3 regions of the Streptomyces sp. NPDC048254 genome follow, and region 2 is predicted to be linked to each of the others. Evidence: riboswitches for the same ligand, from Rfam matches in the RefSeq annotation. Region 2 holds a riboswitch; each other region holds the start of a gene.
What was found. A riboswitch is a leader RNA that binds a small molecule or an ion and turns the genes downstream of it on or off. The one in region 2 is predicted to bind thiamine pyrophosphate.
Positions count from the first base shown of each region.

Region 1 (4,021 bases), on a different contig from region 2:
CCACGCTGCTCTGCGCGATCGAGAAGAGCAGCAGCAGCGGCAGCGCGGCGCCCGCGTAGGCCAGGACGAGAGTGTTGACGACGGAGGCGATGTGGTCGCGGCCGATGCGGATGCCGGCCCGGTACAGCCCGCGCCAGCCCATCGTCGGGTTGGCCTCGTGCAGCTCCCAGACGGCCGATGTCTGGGTCACCGTCACATCGTCCAGGACACCCAGCGAACCGATGATGACACCGGCCAGCAGCAGACCACTCATGTCGATCGACGGGTACAGGCCGTGAATCAGGCCGGTGTTGTCGTCGGTGTTGCCGGTGAGCGCGGCCCAGTCGATGAACTCCGAGCCGAGCAGGCCGATCAGGCACAGCGAGACCAGCGTGCCGAGCACCGCCACCGAGGTCCGGGCCGACAGCCCGTGGCAGATGTACAGGGCGATCAGCATGATGGCGCTCGACCCGACCACCGCCATCAGCAGCGGATTCGAGCCCTGCAGGATCCCCGGCAGGATGAACATGGTCAGCACCAGGAAGCTGACGGCCAGCGCGACCAGCGCCATCACACCGCGCAGCCGACCCACCACCACGACGGCGAGCGCGAAGATCCCGGCCAGCAGCGCCATCGGGAACTTCCGGTTCACGTCGGTGACCGAGTACTGCAGGTCCTTGGGCGCCGAGGGCTCGTACGCGACCACGACCTTCTCGCCCTCGTCCAGCTGACGCGACTGGTCGGGCTGCACGATCTCGGTGAACGTACGGCCCTTGTCCTTGCCGGTGTCGACCCGGACCGTGGCCTTCTTGCAGGTGCCGTCCTCCTCCTGCTTCGCGGAGCTGCCCTCCGCGGTGGAGGTGTCGCCTGTCGAGCTGTCCCCCGAAGCGTTGACCGACTTGCAGCTGACCGAGACGACCTTGGTGACCGTGGCCGCCTGCGTCTGCCGGTCGAAGCCGACGCCAGTGCGCTCGTGCGACGGGGCGCCGCCGGGCCACAGCACCACGAGCCCGACGACGACCGCGGCGGTGAAGGGGATGAGGATCGCCGCGATGACCTTGCGCAGATGCTTGGAGACCGGCGCGGCGGGGCCGTGGCTGTGGCTGTGCGAGTGACCGTGCCCGCCGCCTGCCCCCGAGCCGCCCTGGCCGGGTCCCTGGCCCGGTCCCTGGCCCGGTCCCTGGCCCGGTCCCTGGCCGGGCGGGTGGCCGAGGATGTGGCCGTCGTCGTGACTGTGAGCGCGCCCCTGGTCGTGCTGGTGGCCCTGCCCGTGGTCGTGTCCGTCACCGGCACCGTGGCCCCCGTGGCCGGTTCCGCCGCCCTGTGCGGCGCCGTTGCCGCGCCTTGGGTCGGGGGGCGGATAGGGGTGCTGCTGTGTCGTGGTCACCGCCCGATCATCGCAAGAACGACAGGGGCCCTCTGTTCACCGCGCCCGAATTGACGCTAGCGTGGAGGCACCTTTGCACACGCGGGAGCTCGGAGCACCGGGCTGAGAGGGCGCTGACCTCCGTATTCGCGATGTTTCACGTGGAACGAGTGATGTTTCACATGAAACGCCGCCCGACGGAAGCCGCTGCGTCGACCGCCGAACCTGTTACCGGGTAATGCCGGCGTAGGGAGTAGGTCTCATGACCAACAAGGACGCACGCACGCCTGCCTTCAGTCAGGACGAACAGCCCATTGCGGGTGAAACACCCCAAGAGGCAGGAGAGTCGATCGGCTGGCACAAGGGGTATGTCGAGGGTTCGCGCCCCGACCTTCGGGTGCCGGTCCGTCAGGTGCATCTCACCAACGGGCAGTCGGTCACGCTCTACGACACCTCCGGCCCGTACACCGATCCGCTCGTCGAGACCGACGTCCGCAGGGGCCTGCCGCCGCTGCGGGAGAACTGGATCATCGCCCGCGGTGACACCGCCGAGTACGCGGGCCGCCCCGTTCGTCCCGAGGACGACGGGATCAAGCACACCTCTCCGCGTGGCGGACTGCGCAACCTGGACGCGGTCTTCCCGGGCCGCCCGCGCCAGCCGCGCCGCAGCCGTGACGGCGAGGCGGTCACGCAGCTGGCGTATGCGCGCCGGGGTGAGGTCACCCCGGAGATGGAGTACGTCGCCATCCGGGAGAACGTCTCCCCCGAGGTCGTCCGTGAGGAGATCGCGGCGGGACGGGCCGTGCTGCCGGCCAACGTCAACCACCCGGAGATCGAGCCGATGATCATCGGCAAGCGGTTCCTGGTGAAGGTCAACGCCAACATCGGCAACTCCGCCGTGACTTCCTCCATCGAGGAGGAGGTGGAGAAGATGACCTGGGCAACCCGCTGGGGCGCCGACACGGTCATGGACCTCTCCACCGGACGCAACATCCACACCACCCGCGAGTGGGTGCTGCGCAACTCCCCCGTCCCCATCGGCACGGTCCCGCTCTACCAGGCCCTGGAGAAGGTCGACGGCAGGGCCGAGGAGCTGACCTGGGAGATCTACAAGGACACGGTCGTCGAACAGGCCGAGCAGGGCGTGGACTACATGACCGTCCACGCGGGCGTGCGGCTGCCGTATGTGCCGCTCACCGCCAACCGCAAGACCGGCATCGTCTCGCGCGGCGGCTCGATCATGGCGGCCTGGTGCCTCGCGCACCACAAGGAATCGTTTCTGTACGAGAACTTCGAGGAACTCTGCGAGATTCTCGCCACCTACGACGTCACGTACTCGCTGGGCGACGGCCTGCGCCCCGGCTCCATCGCGGACGCCAACGACGAGGCCCAGTTCGCGGAGTTGCGCACGCTCGGGGAACTCAACCGGATCGCCAGGCGTTTCCATGTACAGACGATGATCGAGGGCCCGGGCCATGTCCCGATGCACAAGATCAAGGAGAACATCGACCTTCAGCAGGAGATCTGCGATGAAGCTCCGTTCTATACGCTCGGCCCGCTGACCACGGACGTCGCACCGGCGTACGACCACATCACCTCCGGCATCGGTGCCGCCATGATCGCCTGGTGGGGCACGGCGATGCTGTGCTACGTAACCCCCAAGGAGCACCTCGGCCTGCCCAACCGCGACGACGTCAAGACCGGCGTGATCACCTACAAGATCGCCGCCCACGCGGCCGACCTCGCCAAGGGTCACCCGGGCGCGCAGGAGTGGGACGACGCGCTGTCCGACGCCCGCTTCGAGTTCCGGTGGGAGGACCAGTTCAACCTCGCCCTGGACCCCGACACGGCTCGGGAGTTCCACGACGAGACGCTTCCGGCGGAGCCGGCGAAGACGGCCCATTTCTGCTCCATGTGCGGGCCGAAGTTCTGCTCGATGAAGATCAGCCACAGCATCACGGAGCGGTTCGGTGCTGGGGCGGCTGAGGGGGCGTCTCCCGAGGAGGTCGCGGAGGGGATGCTCCAGAAGTCGAAGGAGTTCGCGGCCAGCGGGAACCGGGTGTACCTGCCGCTGGCGGACTGAGCTCCTAGCCGAGGTGCCGGTCCGGGGCGTCGGACACCCCGGACCGACACCGTGGGCTCGGTCACCCTTCGGCGTCCTGCGGGTACCAGCGCAGCTCCACCGTATTGCCGTCCGGGTCCCGGACGTAGACCGATGTGGCGGTGCCGCGCGCGCCGAAGCGCTCCACGGGGCCCTCGACGACGGTGAACGCCCCCGACGCGATGACCTCGTCCCAGTCCACCGGCTCCACGGTGAGACAGATGTGGTCGACGTTGGACTCGCCCCGGCAGCGGACGACCAGGTCGATGATGGTCTCCGGAGTGACTCGGACCGACGGGAAGGGGACTTTCCCGGCTCGCCATTCCGCGAGACGGACCGGTTCCAGGCCCAGGAGTCCGGCGTAGAAGTCCATCGACCGTTCGACGTCCTCGACGTTGAGGACCAAGTGGTCGAATGCCTTGACACGCACCGGGGACACTTCGTCTCCGGAGCGCTGCCGCGGGGTCGGGGAGGCGGTGGTGGCAGTGGTGTTCATGAGGCTTCCTCAGGGTGCGGATCCGGTCTCATGGGGGACCGGACGGGGATGCCTTCCACGATCGGCCGTGGGGTAGGGG
Region 1 covers NZ_JBICZJ010000012.1:50,304-54,324, reverse strand. Annotated here, with positions in the region: gene ACGFZQ_RS30785 (YibE/F family protein) at 1-1,366, opposite strand, end outside; TPP riboswitch at 1,438-1,615, shown strand; gene thiC (phosphomethylpyrimidine synthase ThiC) at 1,608-3,428, shown strand; gene ACGFZQ_RS30775 (VOC family protein) at 3,490-3,876, opposite strand.
Region 1: it holds a riboswitch for thiamine pyrophosphate, as region 2 does, so the genes downstream of both, thiC (phosphomethylpyrimidine synthase ThiC) here and thiO (glycine oxidase ThiO) in region 2, are expected to answer to the same signal.

Region 2 (4,021 bases):
GATTTCCCCACCGACTTGCAGCGCACCTGTGACGCAGCGCGCCCCTCCACGCGCCCCGAGAGACCGGATCGGCGGTCAGAAGGCGGGGCGCTCGGGGTCCAGGGCGGCCAGGCCCTCCGTGGGGGACGACGGCTCGGCGAAGTGGCGGAAGGGGATCCGGCCGGCCAGCCGGGCCAGCCGTCCCGCCTCCACCCCGGCCCGCATGGCGAACGCCATCCGCTCGGGATCCCGCGCTCGCGTCACGGCGGACGCCAGCATCACCCCCGCGCACCCCAGCTCCATCGCCAGCGCCACGTCGGACGCCGTACCGGCCCCCGCGTCCAGAATCACCGGCACGCGCGCGTGCTCGACGATCAGCCGGAAGTTGTGCGGGTTGCGGATCCCGAGCCCGGATCCGATGGGCGACCCGAGCGGCATCACCGCGGCGCACCCGACGTCCTCCAGCTTCCGCGCCAGCACGGGATCGTCGTTGGTGTACGGCAGCACCGTGAACCCGTCGTCGACCAGCGTCTCCGCCGCGTCGAGCAGCTCGATCGGATCCGGCAGCAGCGTCCGCTCGTCGGCGATGACCTCCAGCTTGACCAGCGAGGTGCCCAGCGCCTCCCGGGCCAGCCGGGCCGTCAGCACGGCCTCCCCGGCGGTGAAGCACCCCGCGGTGTTCGGCAGCACCCGGATCCCCAGCCGTTCGAGGACCGACAGCACGGACCCCCGTACCCCCGGATCCACCCGCCGCATCGCGACCGTCGTCAGCTCGGTCCCGGACGCGACCAGCGCCCGCTCCAGCACCTCCAGGCTGGGCGCACCCCCGGTCCCCATGATCAGCCGGGACGAGAAGGCCGTACCCCCGAGCACGAACGGATCGTCGGCCATGGCTCAGCCTCCCTGTACGGCGGTCAGGACTTCCACGCGGTCACCCTCGGCGAGCGCCGTACCCGGCCACTCCCCGCGCGGTACGACGGTCTCGTTGACCGCCGCGGCCACCCCGGACGGCGCGGCCGTGAGGGACCTCACGAGCGTGTCGAGAGCGGTGCCCGGGGTGATCTCCCGGCGCTCCCCGTTGACGGAGATGTTCATGCGGTCTGCTCCAGGAGTGCGCCGGGGACGGGGCCGAAACGCTTCGGCGTGAACGGACGGGCCTCTTCCGGCAGCTCACCGCCGGTCAGCAGCTCCGCCATCACGTCTCCCGTGACCGGCGTGAGCAGCACCCCGTTGCGGTGGTGACCGGTGGCCAGCAGCAGTCCGTCGAGGCGGGTCGGCCCGAGCAGCGGCGCGTTGTCGGGGGAGCCGGGGCGCAGCCCGGCCCGGGTCTCGGTCAGCGGCAGCTCGGTGATGCCGGGCACCAGCTCGTGCGCGTCGCGCAGCAGCTCGTACACGCCGCCCGCGGTGACCGTCGTGTCCCAGCCCAGCTCCTCGCTGGTCGCCCCGACGACCAGCTCGCCGTTCTCCCGGGGCACCAGGTAGAGATGGCCGCCGCGCACCACGGCCCGTACCGTCCGGCTGAGGAACGGCGCGTACCGCGCGGGCACGGTCAGCCGCAGCACCTGCCCCTTCACGGGCCGCACCGGCGGCAGTACCTCGTCCGGCACCCCCGCCAGCCGCCCGCTCAGGCTCCCCGCGGCGAGCACGACCCGGTCCGCGCCCAGCGGGTCGCCCGCGCGCGTGACGACACCGGCGGCCCGCTCCCGTACCACCTCCAGACGCTCGGCCCAGTCGCGGTGGAAGACCACCCCGGCCCGCTCGCACGCGGCCACCAGGGCGGCCGCCAGCCGGCGCGGGTCGATCTGGTGGTCGCCGTCGACCCGCAGCCCGCCGCGTACGCCCGGCGCGAGCATCGGCTCCAGGCGCCGGCAGTCTCGCCCGGACAGCCACTCGGAGTCCAGCCCCGACTGCCGCTGGAGGGCGTGCAGCTCGCGCAGATGCGCGCGGTCGTCGGCGTCCAGCGCGACCGCGAGCGTGCCGCAGCGCCGGTAGCCGAGGTCGTGGCCGGTCAGCTCGGTGAGCTCGGCGGCGAAGTCGGGATAGCGGCGGGCGGAGGCCAGGTTGAGCCCCAGCAGGGTCTGCTCGCCGTAGTGCAGTTCGGTGACCGCGGCCAGCATTCCCGCCGCGACCTGCGCGGCTCCGCCGCCTGGCTCCGGGTCGACCACGGCGGTGGCGAGCCCGCGCTGCGCGGACCGCCAGGCCGTGACCAGGCCGATGATGCCGCCCCCGATGACGAGGACGTCGGACGTATGTGCGGACATGGGCGTCCAGCCCCTCCCTTCGCCGGCATGACCCGGATCAGGTTCGTACGGTCGGAGGCCGCCAGCCTCCCTCTCAGCCCAGTGCGCCCGGGCTCCCGCGTGTGCTTACCGGCCACCCTAGACCGCGGGGCTCCGCCCTCGTAAGACGGCCTGCGCCGGCGGTGTGGAGCAGGTCACTCAGCACGCCCCCTGACTGACTCTTTGTCAGTTGTCTATCGTTCTTGTCTATGGTGATCACGTGAGCGAGCAGACGCAGCGACAGAGCACGTCACAGACGCGGCGCGTGGTGGTCGTGGGCGCGGGCATGGCCGGGGTGCAGACCGCCGTGGCCCTGCGTGAGCAGGGGTTCACCGGGACCGTCACCCTGATCGGCGCCGAGCCGCACCAGCCGTACGACCGGCCGCCGCTCTCCAAGGCGGTGCTGCTCGGCAAGGCGGAGGGCTCCGCCTTCGAGGTCGACTTCGAGGCGCTCGGCATCGAGCTGGCGCTCGGCCGCGAGGCCCTCGGCGTGCGCCCCGCCGACCGTGAGCTGGACACCGAGGCCGGACCGGTGCCGTACGACGTCCTGGTCCTCGCCACCGGCGCCGAGCCGATCGCGCTGCCCGGCACCGAGGGCGTGCCCGGCGTCCACCTGCTGCGCACCCTGGACGACGCCGAGCGGCTGCGGCCCGTACTCGCCCGGCAGCACGACATCGTGGTGGTCGGCGCGGGCTGGATCGGCGCCGAGTTCACCACCGCGGCCCGGGAGGCCGGCTGCGCGGTGACCGTCGTGGAGGCCGCCGACCGCCCGCTCGCGGGAGCGCTCCCGGCCGAGGTGGCCGCGCCGATGACCGCCTGGTACGCCGACAGCGGCGCCGAACTGCGCACGCACGCGCGCGTGGCGCGTGTCGAACCCGGCGCGGTGGTGCTCGACGACGGCTCGCGGCTGCCCGCGGGCGCGGTCGTGGTCGGCATCGGCGCCCGCCCCGCCACCGCCTGGCTGGCCGGCTCCGGCATCGACCTGGGCGCGCACGGGGAGGTGCTCGCCGACGACCGGCTGCGCACCGGCGTCCCGGACGTCTACGCGGTCGGCGACTGCGCGTCCTTCCCGTCCGGCCGCTACGGCGAGCGCCTCCTGGTCCACCACTGGGACAACGCCCTCCAGGGCCCGCGCACGGTCGCCGCCAACATCCTCGGCGAGTCCGACGCGGTCTACGACCCCGTGCCGTACTTCTGGTCGGAGCAGTTCGGCCGCTTCGTGCAGTACGCCGGCCACCACGCCGTCGCCGACCGCATGGTCTGGCGCGGTGAGCCGACGGGCCCGGCCTGGAGCGTCTGCTGGCTTCGCGAGGACCGCCTGGTCGCTCTGCTGGCGGTAGGCCGCCCACGAGACCTGGCCCAGGGCCGCCGCCTGATCGAGGCAGACGCCCGAATGGACGCCGAGGCCCTGTCCGACCCCGCCCGCCCCTTGAAGAACGCGACCGCAGCGCCCCTTTAGTGGCACGGGGCGGTGACATGTGCGGGTCCCCCGCATGGGCGAGACCAGCCACGAGGAACCCGCACCCGACCACCCACCCGTCCCGGCGCTTCCCTCTCGCGGCCCACCCGGCGGAACGCCTACCCTTGCTTCCGTGACCGAGATTGACGCAAAGATCGATGTTCTCGTCCCCGCCTGGCTCACCGTCCCCGACATCGCAGAGATGCTGGACGTCGAGGTGACGCGCGTGCGGCAGCTGGTCAAGGAGGGCCAGCTCATCGCCGTCCGCCGTGGTGAGAACCGCGCGCTGCACATCCCCGCCGCC
Region 2 covers NZ_JBICZJ010000011.1:329,566-333,586, forward strand. Annotated here, with positions in the region: gene ACGFZQ_RS30365 (thiazole synthase) at 76-870, opposite strand; gene thiS (sulfur carrier protein ThiS) at 874-1,074, opposite strand; gene thiO (glycine oxidase ThiO) at 1,071-2,240, opposite strand; TPP riboswitch at 2,238-2,349, opposite strand; gene ACGFZQ_RS30380 (FAD-dependent oxidoreductase) at 2,479-3,717, shown strand; gene ACGFZQ_RS30385 (Rv2175c family DNA-binding protein) at 3,851-4,021, shown strand, end outside.

Region 3 (4,021 bases), on a different contig from region 2:
ACCGCGCACACCACCATCAGAATCGTGGAAAGGGCCATCGCCTGGCCGTAGTTGAGATCACCGGGGCGGGACAGCAACCGCGCCACGGCCACCGGAAGCGTCGGGTTGTCCGGCCGCGCGATGAACACCGTCGCCCCGAACTCCCCCAGCGACACCGCGAAGGCGAACCCGGCCGCGACCAGCAACGCCCGCCGCACCATCGGCAGATCGACCTCGCGCCACACCCGCCACGGCGAGGCCCCGAGCACGGCCGCCGCCTCCCGCAGCCGTCCGTCCACGGCCCGCAGCACGGGCAGCATGGTCCGCACGACGAACGGCACCCCGACCAGCGCCTGTGCGAGCGGCACCAGGATCCAGGACTGTCTGAGGTCCAGCGGCGGCTTGTCGAGGGCGATCAGGAACCCGAAGCCGACGGTCACCGCGGACACCCCGAGCGGCAGCATCAGCAGCGCGTCGAAGCCCCGCACCAGCCGCCCCGCGTCCCGCCGGGCCAGCGCGGCGGCGGCGAGCCCGCCGATCACCACGGCGATGGCGGTGGCCGCGACGGCGTATTCGAGCGAATTGACCACCGACTGGATCGGCGCGACCAGGAAGGTGCCCCCGTCGGCGTCACCCAGCGCGCGGTAGTAGCCGAACCCCCCGTCGAGCGACCGCCGTACCAGCACGGCCAGCGGCAGCACCAGGAGTACGGCGACGGTGGCGAGGACCCCGCCGAGCAGCGTCCACTGCCCGGCCCCGCGCGGCCGGCGTGCCGTCACCGACGGGTCCACCAGCCGCAGCGCGCTCTCCCGCCGCCGTACCGTCCACGCGTGCACGGCGAGGATCGCACCGACCGCGACGAACTGCACGATCGTGAGGACGGCGGCGGTGGAGAGGTCGAAGATCTCGGAGGTCTGCCGGTAGATCTCCACTTCGAGGGTGGAGAAGGTCGGCCCGCCGAGGATCTGGACCACGCCGAAGGAGGTGAAGGTGAACAGGAAGACCATCAGCGCGGCGGCGGCCACGGCGGGCGCCAGCGCGGGCAGGGTGACCTTCCGCCAGGCGCCCAGCGGCGAGACGCCGAGCATCCGCGCGGCCTCCTCCTGCCGTGGGTCCAGTTGGGCCCACAGCCCGCCCACGGTCCGTACGACGACCGCGTAGTTGAAGAAGACATGCGCGAGCAGGATGGCCCAGACGGTGGTGTCCAGCCGTACGCCCCACAGCCCGTCCAGCAGTCCGCCGCGGCCGACCAGCGCCAGGAACGCCGTACCGACCACCACTGTCGGCAGCACGAACGGCACCGTCACCACGGCCCGCAGCACCTGCTTGCCCGGGAAGTCGAGACGGGCGAAGACGTAGGCGGCCGGCAGCGCCACCAGCAGGGTGAGCGCGGTGGAGGCGAGCGCCTGCCAGGTGGTGAACCACAGGACGTGCCGGATGTCGGACTCGCCGACGACGTCGGCGATCCGCCCGAACCGCCACACCCCGTCGACCTTCAGCCCGCGCGTGACGATCGCCGCGACCGGCCAGGCGAAGAAGACGGCGAAGAACGCGACGGGCACGAGCATCAGCCCGAGCCGCGCCGCGCTCCCGCGCCTGCCGGCTGCCGCGGCTACTTCAGTACGAGTGACGTCCACGTCTTGACCCACTGGTCACGGTTGGCGGCGATCTTGTCGGGCGCCATGGTCTCGGGGTCCTGGGCGGCGGGACCGTACTTCGTGAACTCGGCAGGCACGGCGGCCCCCTTGACCACCGGGTACACGAACATGTTCAACGGCATGTCCTCCTGGAACTCCTTGGAGACCAGGAAGTCGACGAGCGCCTTGCCGCCCTTGGTGTTCTTGGCGTTGCTCAGCAGCCCGGCGAACTCGATCTGCCGGAAGCAGGTGCCGGTCGCCACGCCGGTGGGCGCGGTGCTGGGCTTCGGGTCGGCGTAGATGACCTCGGCGGGCGGGGAGGAGGCGTACGACACGACGAGCGGCCGGTCGCCCTTCGCCTTCCTGCCGCCGGCCGAGCCGGAGAACTCCTCGTTGTAGGCCTGCTCCCAGCCGTCGACGACCTTGACGCCGTTGTCCTTGAGCTTCTTCCAGTAGCCCTGCCAGCCTCCCCCACTCTCGGCTTCGCTCGAGCGGGAGGTGCCCCCATCCCCGTACGCGGCGGCGGAGCCGAGCAGGAAGCCGAGCCCCGGCGAGGAGGTGGCCGCGTTCTCCGTGACGAGGAGGTTCTTGTACTGCGGCTTGACGAGGTCGGCGTAGGAGGTGGGCGGGGTCAGCTTGTGCTTGCTGAAGTAGGCCTTGTCGTAGTTGACGCAGATGTCGCCGTAGTCGATGGGGGTGACCCGGTGCTTGCCCACGTCGAGCTGGTAGTCCGTGCCGACCTGGTCGAGGCCCTTGGCTTCGTACGGCTGGAAGAGACCGTTGTCGAGAGCGCGGGAGAGCAGGGTGTTGTCGACGCCGAAGAAGACGTCGCCCTGCGGGTTGTCCTTGGTCAGGATCGCCTTGTTGACGGCCTGGCCGGCGTCGCCGTCCTTGAGGACCTTCACCTTGTAGCCGGACTGCTTCTCGAAGTCCTGGAGCACGGTCTTGGAGACGGCCCATGAGTCGTGGCTGACCAGGGTGACGGTCTTGGAGTCGGTCCCGGTACCCGACGACGAACACGCGGACAGCGTGACGAGGCCGAGCCCGACGGCCGCGGCCAAGAAGGTCCTTGTGTGCACTGGTGTTTTCCTCCTGGGGTTGACCAGGAAGAGACGCGGCCCTGCCCAGAGGATCTGATCTTCTGGGCAGGGCGCAACAGCTTGAGTGATGACCGAACTTCCTACCCAGAATGACCTGGGCGAGGTTCAGAGGGTCTGCGGCCCGATTGCCGCACTCTCAGCGCTGTGGCGCTCCCCTGTCGGAATATGAAGATGTACCTGCGGCCCTCAGATTACCGCTCGGTGGCCGCGAGCTGACCGCAGGCTCCGTCGATCTCCTGACCACGGGTGTCCCGGACGGTGACGGGCACACCGTGCGCGGCGATGGCCTCGACGAAGGCCTTCTCGTCCTCGGGCCGCGACGCGGTCCACTTCGAACCCGGCGTCGGGTTCAGCGGGATGAGGTTGACGTGCACGGGCTTGCCCTTGAGGAGGCGGCCCAGCCGGTCCCCCCGCCACGCCTGGTCGTTGATGTCGCGGATGAGGGCGTACTCGATCGACAACCGCCGCCCGCTCTTCTCGACGTACTCGAACCCGGCGTCGAGCACCTCGCGCACCTTCCACCGCGTGTTCACGGGGACGAGGGTGTCGCGCAGTTCGTCGTCGGGGGCGTGCAGGGAGATCGCGAGCCGGCACTTGAGTCCCTCGTCGGCCAACCGGTGGATGGCCGGCACGAGTCCGACCGTCGACACGGTGATCCCGCGCTGCGAGAGACCCAGCCCGTCCGGGGCCGGGTCGGTCAGCGCCCGGATGGCGGTGACGACCCGCTTGTAGTTGGCGAGGGGCTCGCCCATGCCCATGAACACGATGTTGGACAGCCGCGCCGGACCGCCGGGCACCTCCCCGTCCCGCAGCGCCCGCATCCCGTCCACGATCTGGTGGACGATCTCCGCGGTGGACAGGTTCCGGTCGAGGCCCGCCTGCCCGGTCGCGCAGAACGGGCAGTTCATCCCGCACCCCGCCTGCGAGCTGATGCACATGGTCACCCGGTCCGGGTAGCGCATCAGCACGGACTCGACGAGCGTGCCGTCGAACAGCCGCCACAGCGTCTTGCGGGTGGTGCCCTCGTCCGTCGACAGATGCCGTACGACGGTCATCAGCTCGGGGAACAGCGCGTCCCGCAGCCGGTCCCGGGAGCCGGCCGGGATGTCCGTCCACTGGTCGGGGTCGTGCGCGTAGCGCGCGAAGTAGTGCTGCGCGAGCTGCTTGGCACGGAACGGCTTCTCACCGATCTCGGCCACCGCGTCCTTGCGCTCGGCAGGCGTGAGATCGGCAAGATGCCGCGGCGGCTTCTTGGCTCCGCGCGGCGCGACAAAAGTAAGTTCTCCGGGCTTAGGCATGGCTGTA
Region 3 covers NZ_JBICZJ010000006.1:129,783-133,803, forward strand. Annotated here, with positions in the region: gene ACGFZQ_RS18630 (ABC transporter permease) at 1-1,547, opposite strand, end outside; gene ACGFZQ_RS18635 (thiamine ABC transporter substrate binding subunit) at 1,592-2,695, opposite strand; TPP riboswitch at 2,776-2,883, opposite strand; gene rlmN (23S rRNA (adenine(2503)-C(2))-methyltransferase RlmN) at 2,908-4,014, opposite strand.
Region 3: it holds a riboswitch for thiamine pyrophosphate, as region 2 does, so the genes downstream of both, ACGFZQ_RS18635 (thiamine ABC transporter substrate binding subunit) here and thiO (glycine oxidase ThiO) in region 2, are expected to answer to the same signal.